Beijerinckia sp. 28-YEA-48: one gene and its partners. The protein of the gene in region 1 interacts with the protein of each later gene in a pairwise test. Links are inferred from orthologs where the notes say so. Each region holds a gene or a part of one and is shown in the gene's direction. Other genes may lie near its edges.

The links.
Region 2: the proteins of ybgC (region 1) and secA interact in binary tests that used the Escherichia coli proteins (3 or more experiments, as listed by UniProt). The link is inferred for Beijerinckia sp. 28-YEA-48 from one-to-one orthologs.
Region 3: the proteins of ybgC (region 1) and BLW50_RS09855 interact in binary tests that used the Escherichia coli proteins (3 or more experiments, as listed by UniProt). The link is inferred for Beijerinckia sp. 28-YEA-48 from one-to-one orthologs.

The regions. Positions count from the first base shown.
Region 1 is NZ_FNSI01000001.1:5,013,183-5,016,283, reverse strand. What follows is about bases 48-2,994. They hold ybgC (tol-pal system-associated acyl-CoA thioesterase), read left to right. Parts: upstream 48-1,290; coding sequence 1,291-1,698; downstream 1,699-2,994. Other genes in these bases: BLW50_RS23495 (mucoidy inhibitor MuiA family protein), read left to right, coding at 1,863-2,994; BLW50_RS23505 (metallophosphoesterase), read left to right, coding at 365-1,294; ruvB (Holliday junction branch migration DNA helicase RuvB), read left to right, coding at 48-302. In the rest of the region: more of ruvB, read left to right, coding at 1-47; more of BLW50_RS23495, read left to right, coding at 2,995-3,101.
Region 2 is NZ_FNSI01000001.1:4,658,506-4,662,045, reverse strand. What follows is about bases 20-3,405. They hold secA (preprotein translocase subunit SecA), read left to right. Parts: upstream 20-385; coding sequence 386-3,205; downstream 3,206-3,405. Other genes in these bases: BLW50_RS21900 (peptidylprolyl isomerase), read right to left, coding at 20-100. Outside these bases: more of BLW50_RS21900, read right to left, coding at 1-19; BLW50_RS21890 (hypothetical protein), read left to right, coding at 3,503-3,540. UniProt on the Escherichia coli protein: Required for protein export, interacts with the SecYEG preprotein conducting channel.
Region 3 is NZ_FNSI01000001.1:2,088,561-2,091,705, reverse strand. Bases 124-3,114 are described here. They hold BLW50_RS09855 (acyl carrier protein), read left to right. Parts: upstream 124-1,494; coding sequence 1,495-1,734; downstream 1,735-3,114. Other genes in these bases: fabF (beta-ketoacyl-ACP synthase II), read left to right, coding at 1,888-3,114; fabG (3-oxoacyl-[acyl-carrier-protein] reductase), read left to right, coding at 475-1,212; fabD (ACP S-malonyltransferase), read left to right, coding at 124-419. Also shown: more of fabD, read left to right, coding at 1-123; more of fabF, read left to right, coding at 3,115-3,145. UniProt on the Escherichia coli protein: Carrier of the growing fatty acid chain in fatty acid biosynthesis.

The DNA.
Region 1 (3,101 bases):
GGGCGCTGCGCCTGCTCGATGTCGACGCCATTGGCCTCGACCAGATGGATCGGCGCTATTTAACCTTGATTGCCGAAAATTTCGGCGGCGGCCCGGTCGGCATCGAGACCATCGCGGCGGCGCTGTCGGAACCGCGCGACGCCATCGAAGACATTATCGAGCCGTATTTGCTGCAGCAGGGCTTCCTGCAGCGCACCCCACGCGGCCGCCTCCTCACCACCAACGCCTTCAAACATCTGGGCCTTGCCGAACCCAGGCGGGAGGTGCCGCAATTTGGCCTGTTTGACGATGAAGAAGATTAGGCCAAGTTCTCTTATCCCGCTTGCTCCTCCTTCCATCCGCCCCGGAGCTTGATGCTCGCCTGATGGTTACGCGCCGCGCCTTCCTCCGTCTTCTCTCCGGCCTTGTCGCGGCCGGCGCAGCGACGTCCGCTTACGGCATCGTCATCGAGCCGCTCTACCGGTTGCAGGTGACGCGCTATGCGCTGAAGCCGCGCAACTGGCCGGCCGATCTCAATCTGCGCCTCGCCATCGTCGCCGATATCCATGCCTGCTCGCCGTGGATGACGGCCGAACGCGTCGCCGGCATTGTCGCGCGCACCAATGCGATGAATGCCGATATGATTCTTTTGCTTGGCGACTATATCGCCGGCCACAAATACCAGACGCCGATCCCGCCGCATGAATGGGCCCAGGCGCTGCAGGCTTTACATGCGCCATTAGGCGTTCATGCGGTCCTCGGCAATCACGACTGGTGGCAGGACCGGGCGGCGATGAAGCGCAGCAAAGGCCCGACGATCGCCGGCCAGGCGCTCGAAGATGTCGGCATCAAGGTCTATGAAAACGACGTCGCGCGGTTTGAAAAAGACGGCAAGCCATTCTGGCTCGCGGGGCTTGGCGATCAAGTCGCTTTCGTTGCCCAGCGCGGCTGGCGCAATCCACACCACGGCATCGACGATCTTCCCGGCACGTTAGCGAAGATCACCGACGATGCGCCCATCATCCTGATGGCGCATGAGCCGGACATTTTTCCGAAAGTGCCCGATCGCGTATCCCTCACCCTCTCGGGCCATACCCATGGCGGCCAGATCCGCATCTTCGGCTATGCGCCTGTGGTGCCCTCGCACTATGGCCGACGCTTCGTCTACGGCCATGTCAACGAAGGCGGCCGCGATCTCATCATCTCCGGCGGCCTTGGCTGCTCGATCCTTCCCGTGCGCATCGGCTCGCCGCCAGAGATCGTCGTCGTCGATCTCGGCCAGCCGACGCAACCGCTGACGACCTCGCGCGCATGAACCAGCACCCGCCGCATCTTCTGCCGCTGCGTGTCTATTACGAGGACACGGATTTTTCTGGCGCCGTCTATCACGCCAATTATCTGCGCTTCATGGAACGCGGCCGCACCGAATATCTGCGCCAGGCCGGCATTCATCAGCACGAGGTTTTCGCCGGCCTGCATGGCGAAGCCTTCGGCTTCGTCGTGCATCGGATGAACATCGAATTCCGCCGCCCCGCGCGAATGGACGATCTCCTGACGGTGGAAACAACAGCCCGCGAGATTCGCGGCGCGGCGATCGATCTGGCGCAACGCGTGCTGCGCGGCGACGAAGTGCTGGCCACCGCCGACGTGCGCGTCGCCTGCGTGATCAACGGCCGCGCCGCGCGCTTACCAGCCTGGGTGCGCGAGCGCCTCGCGTAAGGTGCGTTAACGCACATCCTCGCAGCGTTCATGCACGTCGGTCCGTCATGTGATCGCCGCCCGATCGCGTCGTTTTACCGCCGTGAATTCAACGTAATTGTTGGCAGAAATCGCACCGCCGCCGGGGCTGGCTGCTCACCTTCAAGCCCCATTGGGAGACATCCATGGAGACACCCTTGCGACCGCAGACCCTTGCCTTCGCCGCAGCCTCCACATCCTTTCGCAACAGCTCTATTCTCACCATCGTTTCATTGCCCGCTTTGCTCGCCGCAGCGCCAGCCTTCGCCGCCTCTTTCGAGGTCGCGTCCAAGATCGATGCGGTCACCGTCTATCCCGATGCCGCCAGCGTCATTCGCCACGCCAGCATCGAACTGCCCGCCGGCACACATACCCTGGTGTTTCGCGGCCTGCCGATGAACCTCGACCCAGCCTCGCTGCGCATCGAAGGTGAGTCCGACGGTAAACTGTCGATCGGCTCGGTCGAATCGCGCATCGCGCCGGCCGACAATGCCCAGGCGGATTCCGCCATCGCCGAGCAATTGCGCAAGCTGCGCAACGATCGCGACATCAAGCAAACAATGATCGACACGCTCAATGCCAAGCGCGACATGATCAGCCGCTATGCGCAAGCCTCGCCGGAGAAACTTGGCGGCGACAGCGCGCCGCTCGAAATCGACAAATGGAATGCCGCCTGGGACGTAGTCGGTGGCGCCATGGGCAAGATCAACGAAGAATTGCGTGTCGCCCGCAACGATCTGCGGGATCTCGACGACAAGATCAAGACGGTGGAGAATTCAACCCGCGCACCCGACAACCGCACACGGCCGCTGCGCGAAGTGACCGTCGAGCTCGAAGCCGGCAGCGCGTTGAAAGGCAGGATGCTCCTCACCTATCGCGTCAACGGCGCGAGTTGGCGTCCGATCTACGACGCGCAGCTGACCACCGATGCGAAGGGCGGCAAGGCGTCGCTCGATCTGGTGCGCCGCGCGCTGATCTCGCAACGCACCGGCGAAGATTGGAAAGGCGTGACGCTTTCGGTCTCGACCGCGCGCGTCAATCGCGGCACCCGTGCGCCCGACATGCAGACCCAACGCCTGGCCTTCTGGGAACCGCCGGTGATCATGTCGCGCTCGGCTGCCCCCGCGCCGCCACGAGCCAAATTGAATGCGCCGGTTCAAGCCGAAGCCCAGCAATCGTCGGATGAGGCGCGCTTCAAAAAGGCCGAGGAGGTGGAGTCCAATCTTGAGACCGGCGCTTTCGAAGCCGCCTTCCGCGTGCCAGGCCGCATCGACATTCAAGGCGATGGCGGCCAGCGCGCGCTGCGCATCGGCAGCAAGACCGTGGCAGCCGATGTTTTGATCCGCACCACGCCGGCGCTGGACCAGAGCGCCTACCTCGATGTC
Region 2 (3,540 bases), 350 kb from region 1 along the record:
CCACCTTGGCCAAAACCTTGGCTGTAGCCGGGGTGAGCCCTGCCAGAAAAATAGCAAGGCCGGCCGCGCCAAGCCACGGCCTAAAACGGTGAAATGTCATAGAAAGCTCCAGTAACGGCCATAGGATGGTAGGATTACTGAACCCACAATCTGTCAATTCCGTGAGTCGGACAAGCGAACGTCCCGCCTGCGCCGATTGGCCCGCCACTTCAAAGCACTCGTTTCATTGACAAGGGTGTACCCCGATCTTATTTCTCGCCCGTTTTGCGGCTCTCTGCCAGCTTCCCGCTGCGCCCGAGAGCACACCGCCCGACGCCTGGGCAGCGGAACAAGCTACAGCCGCCCGCTCGCCTAGAACGGCTCGCCGGATCAGAAGGGTTTTTGAATGTTCGCCGCCATCGCGAAAAAAATCTTCGGCTCCGCCAATGAGCGACGCCTGAAGCAATATGCGTCCAAGGTCGACGCCATCAACGCGCTGGAACCCGAAATCGCTAAGCTGAGCGACGACGAACTGCGCGCCTCGACGGAAAAATTCCGCGCCGAGCTCGCCACCGGCAAGACCCTGGACGACCTCCTGGTTCCGGTTTTCGCCACCGTCCGCGAAGCCGCCAAGCGCACCCTCGGCCAGCGCCATTTCGATGTGCAGCTGCTCGGCGGCATGGTCCTGCACGAAGGCTCCATCGCCGAAATGCGCACCGGTGAAGGCAAGACCCTGGTCGCCACCCTCGCCACCTATCTCAACGCATTGGCCGGCAAGGGCGTCCACGTCGTCACCGTCAACGACTACCTCGCCCGCCGCGACGCCGAATGGATGGGCCAGATTTACCGCTACCTCGGCATGACCGTTGGCATCATCGTCCACGGCATCGACGACGAGCAGCGCGCCACCGCCTATGCGGCCGACATCACCTACGGCACCAACAACGAATTCGGCTTCGACTATCTGCGCGACAACATGAAGTATGAGTTGGCGCAGATGGCCCAGCGCGGCCACAATTTCGCGATCGTCGACGAAGTCGACTCCATCCTGGTCGACGAAGCGCGCACGCCGCTGATCATTTCTGGCCCGTCCGAAGACAAGTCGGATCTCTACAACTCCATCAACAAGCTGATCCCCAACCTGGTGCGCGCCGATTACGAAATCGACGAGAAGCAGCGCACGGCGAATTTGACCGAAGCCGGCAACGAGCACATCGAGCAATTGCTGCGCGAGGCCGGACTGATCACCGATACGTCGCTGTACGACGCCGCCAACGTCACCATTGTCCATCACGTCCAGCAGGCGCTGCGCGCCCACACGCTGTTCCAGCGCGACAAGGAATATATCGTCCGCAACGACGAAGTCGTCATCATCGACGAGTTCACCGGCCGCATGATGCCCGGCCGCCGCTTTTCGGAGGGCCTGCATCAGGCCCTCGAAGCCAAGGAACATGTTACGGTTCAACCCGAAAACATCACCATGGCTTCGATCACCTTCCAGAACTATTTCCGCCTCTATAAGAAGCTTGCTGGCATGACCGGCACGGCGGCGACCGAAGCCAACGAATTCGCCGAGATCTACAAGCTCGACGTGGTCGAAATCCCGACCAACCGGCCGGTTTCGCGCATCGACGAAGACGACGAGGTTTATCGTTCGGCCGAAGAAAAGCTGAAGGCGATCGTCCGCGAAATCGAAGCGGCCAATGCCAGCATGCAGCCGCTGCTCGTCGGCACGACCTCGATCGAGAAGTCCGAACAGCTGGGAGAGTTTCTCAGCAAGCAGGGCTACAAGCAGATCAACTTCGACGATCCCAAGCAGCTCTCCAAGCTCTATGCCGCCGCCAACGCCGGCAAGCCGGCGAAACTCTACGCCATCCTCAACGCCCGCTTCCACGAACTGGAAGCCTATATCGTTGCCGAAGCCGGCGTGCCGGGCGCCATCACCATCGCCACCAACATGGCTGGCCGCGGCACCGACATTCAGCTCGGCGGCAACGTCGAAATGCGCGTCGCCCACGAGTTGAAGGACGTCACCGATCCGCAGCAGCGCGAGACGCGCGAAGCCGAGATCCGCAGCGAAATCGCCGCGTTGAAGGAAAAGGCCATCGCCGCTGGCGGCCTCTACATCATCGGCACCGAGCGTCACGAAAGCCGCCGTATCGACAACCAGCTGCGCGGCCGCTCCGGCCGTCAGGGCGACCCGGGACGTTCAAAGTTCTTCCTGTCGCTGCAGGACGATTTGATGCGCATCTTCGGATCCGAACGCATGGATTCGATGCTGACCAAGCTCGGCCTCAAGGATGACGAAGCCATCGTCCACCCCTGGGTGAACAAGGCGCTGGAGAAGGCGCAGCAGAAGGTCGAGGCGCGCAACTTCGACATCCGCAAGAACATTCTCAAATACGACGACGTGATGAACGACCAGCGCAAGGTCGTCTTCGAGCAGCGCCGCGAAATGATGGCGCAGGAAACGCTGGAAGAGACCGTCCACAACATGCGCTCCAATGTGGTGGACGAACTGGTCCGCAAACACGTCCCGGCCGATTCCTATCCCGAGACCTGGGATATCCCCGGCCTCACCGAAGAACTGAAAAACATTCTCAGCATCGAACCTCCCGTCGGCGATTGGGCGAAGGAAGAGGGCATCGACGGGGAACAGTTCAACGAGCGCATCGAGAAGGCGGCCGATACCGCCTATGCCGAGCGCGTCGAGAAGAACACGCCCGACGTCATGCGCTATGTCGAAAAGCAGGTCGTGCTGCAGGTGCTCGACCATTACTGGCGCGAACATCTCGTGCAGCTCGATCACCTGCGCCAGGTCATCGGCTGGCGCGGCCTCGCGCAGCGCGATCCGCTCAACGAATACAAGTCGGAAGCGTTCGACCTGTTCAACTCCTTGATCACCCGCTGGCACGAAACCGCGACCCAGCAGCTGATGCGCGTCGAAGTCTCGTTCGAGCCGGGCGCCAACCAGGATCCACTCGCCGGACAGGGTTACTCCGATCAGCCGCCGACGGCGGAAGATCTGGCCGCGATCGAGGCCATCAACGCGCAGATCGCCTCCGGTGAATTCTCCGCGACGGCCCTGGCGCCACTCTCCGCTCCGGTCCTTGCGGCGCCACGCAATCCCGACGATCCATCAAGCTGGGGTAAGGTCGGTCGCAACGAAGTCTGCCCCTGCGGCTCCGGCAAGAAGTTCAAACATTGCCACGGCGCGCTGGTCTGAGCTGACGTTCAGCATCACCGCCACATGATTGAGCCTCGGTTCTGATGAGCAGAACCGAGGCTTTTATTTTGCGGTGATTGAAAGCGCGGGAACCGTCAGGCTGTGACCATCATCTGATGGCGTCGCCGGTACGTTTCACCAACTCCGGATCGACGCGAATACCCAGGCCCGGGCACCCCGATGAACCGTGTATGAACGCCGCTGCCACGCTGCGTTCAGCAAACATCTTCTAATGTCGTCTCATCGCTTCAGTGACCTGCGGGTTTGGCAGAACTGAAACCGACACAGGAGATTTGCATGAGCTCGATTATCCGCAAGACCGTAACCGCCGCCGT
Region 3 (3,145 bases), 2.9 Mb from region 1 along the record:
AGGCCGCTGTCGAGCGCGCCGTCGAAATCGCCAAGGCCAAGGGCGCGCGCCGCGCCTTGATCCTGCCGGTGTCGGCCCCCTTCCATTGCGCGTTGATGCAGCCCGCTGCTGAGGCGATGCGCGAGGCTCTGGGCTCTGTCACCGTCCGTCCGCCGAAAGTGCCGCTTGTCGCCAACGTGCTGGCAGCGCCGATCAGCGATCCCAATGAAATCCGCGCCCGGTTGGTCGAGCAGGTGACCGGCACCGTCAGATGGCGTGAATCGGTGGCCTATATGGCCAGCGAAGGCATCACCACCTTCTACGAACTGGGCGCCGGCAAAGTGCTGTCGGGCCTGGTCAAGCGCATCGCCGAAGGCGCGTCGGGCATTGCCATTGGCCAGCCGGTCGATATCGAGACCTTCAAGTCGCGCCGTCCTTGATCATCAACGATCTCGGGACCCATTTCGATTCCTGTATCCATTTAAGGAGTATCCCATGTTCGACCTGACCGGCATGAACGCGCTGGTGACCGGCGCCACCGGAGGTCTCGGCGGCGCCATTGCTCGCTCGCTCCACGCCCAAGGCGCGGTGGTCGGCCTGTCGGGCACCCGCACGGAGGCGCTTGAGGCGCTGGCCGGCGAGCTTGGCGAGCGCACCCATGTCCTGCCGTGCAACCTTGGCGATAAGGAGCAGGTCGAGGCGCTGGTGCCGGCGGCCGAAAAAGCGATGGGGCAGGTCGATATCCTCATCAACAATGCCGGCATCACCCGCGACGGCCTGTTCATGCGCATGAAGGACGAGGACTGGGACACGGTGCTCGCCGTCAATCTGACCTCGGCTTTCCGGCTCTCGCGCGCCGTGCTGCGTGGCATGATGAAGCGCCGTTTTGGCCGCATCATCTCCATCACCTCGATCGTCGGCGTCACCGGCAATGCCGGCCAGGGCAACTACGCCGCCTCGAAGGCTGGCATGATCGGCATGACCAAATCGCTCGCCGCCGAGGTCGCCAGCCGCACCGTGACGGTCAATTGCGTCGCCCCGGGCTTCATCCGCAGCCCGATGACCGAGGTGCTCAACGACAAGCAGAAAGAGGCGATCATGGCCAGCATTCCGGCCGGCCGACTCGGCGAAGGAGACGACATTGGCGCCGCTGTTATCTATCTAGCAAGCCGCGAAGCGTCCTATGTGACGGGCCAAACCCTGCACGTAAATGGTGGTATGGCTATGATTTAACTCGGTAATACTCGATATTGCCGAGCTGCCCTCTAATTTGCGCCGCCTCTCGCCTTGGAAAACGAAGTATGCTACGAGCGCGCAATTCCGCCGGTCTGGTTGGCGGTGCATTGTCCTCTCAAGACAGGCGCCACAACTTTTGTTAGAAGGATCGTCCCGCGGGACAGATGAGGCCGGTTAAGGTAATGGCGGATCGGATTGGCTGACGACGCGTTTGGTTTCGCGGGTCGGTTGATGGGCAGGTCGCCAGACAGTTTCTGAAATTAACGGGGAAGTTTGAAAATGAGCGATGTCGCCGAGCGCGTGAAGAAGATTGTTGTGGAACATCTTGGTGTTGATGCCGATAAGGTAGTCGACAATGCCAATTTCATCGATGACCTCGGCGCGGACTCACTCGACACTGTCGAACTCGTGATGGCTTTCGAGGAAGAGTTTGGCGTTGAGATTCCCGACGATGCCGCTGAGACGATCGTGACGGTCGGCGACGCCATCAAGTTCTTGGATAAGGCCCAGTCGGCCTAAGTCTCGTGGCCTGAGCAATCGGGCACGTGGCTGCCGTCTCGGCGATTCATGAAAGGGCCGGGCTTTCCGGCCCTTTTGTCTTGTGCTGTTCGTTCCGCCCGTGTTCGGGCATGATGTTCTGTGGAACGCATTGAAGTATTGGGGAGATGAGGCTTGAGGCGCGTCGTCGTAACCGGAATTGGTATGGTTTCGCCGTTGGCCAACGGTGCGGAAGAGACCTGGAAGCGTATTTTGGCTTCGAAGAGCGGCGCTGGCCGAATCGAGAGATTCGAGGTGTCCGATCTGCCGTGCCAGATCGCTTGCGAGGTCCCGCGTGGCGATGGTTCCGAGCATACGTTCAATCCTGACGAGTGGATGGAACCCAAGGAACAGCGCAAGGTCGACGATTACATCCTGTATGGCGTCGCTGCTGCGACCCAGGCTCTGGCGGACGCCGATTGGGCGCCGAAAGCCTATGAAGATCAGATCGCGACGGGCGTGCTGATCGGTTCCGGCATCGGCGGCCTCAATGGCATTTACGAAACGTCGCTGATCCTCAAGGAGCGCGGCCCGCGTCGCGTGTCGCCGTTCTTCATTCCCGGCCGGCTGATCAACCTGGTCTCGGGCTATGTCTCGATCCAGCACGGGCTCAAGGGGCCGAACCATTCGGTCGTCACCGCCTGTTCCACTGGCGCCCATGCTATTGGCGATGCCGGTCGTCTGATCGCGCTCGGCGATGCCGACGTGATGGTGGCTGGCGGGGCTGAATCGGCCGTTTGCCGCATCGGCATGGCTGGTTTTGCCGCCTGCCGCGCTTTATCCACCGGTTTTAACGATCAGCCTGAGAAGGGGTCGCGGCCTTACGACAAGGATCGCGATGGCTTCGTGATGGGCGAGGGCGCCGGTTGCGTCGTGCTCGAGGAATACGAGCACGCCAAGGCGCGCGGCGCGAAAATCTATGGCGAGCTGATCGGTTACGGCCTGTCGGGCGATGCATACCATATTACCGCTCCGGCCGAGGATGGCGACGGCGCCTTCCGCTGCATGTCGATGGCGATCAAGCGGGCCGGCATTGCCGCCTCCGATCTCGATTACATCAACGCCCACGGCACCTCGACGCCATTAGGCGACGAAATCGAGCTGGGCGCGGTGCAGCGGCTCGTCGGCAATTCCGCCAGCAAGGTGTCGATGTCGTCGACCAAATCGGCGACCGGCCATCTTCTGGGCGCCGCCGGCGCGATCGAGGCCATTTTCAGCCTGCTGGCGATCCGCGACAATATCGCGCCGCCGACCCTGAATCTGGATAATCCCTCGGTCGAGACGCCCATCGACCTCGTGCCGCACAAGCCGCGGCCGCGGGAGATCAACATCGCCCTGTCGAATTCGTTTGGTTTTGGTGGAACCAATGCGTCGGTGATTTTCCGCCGGGTGC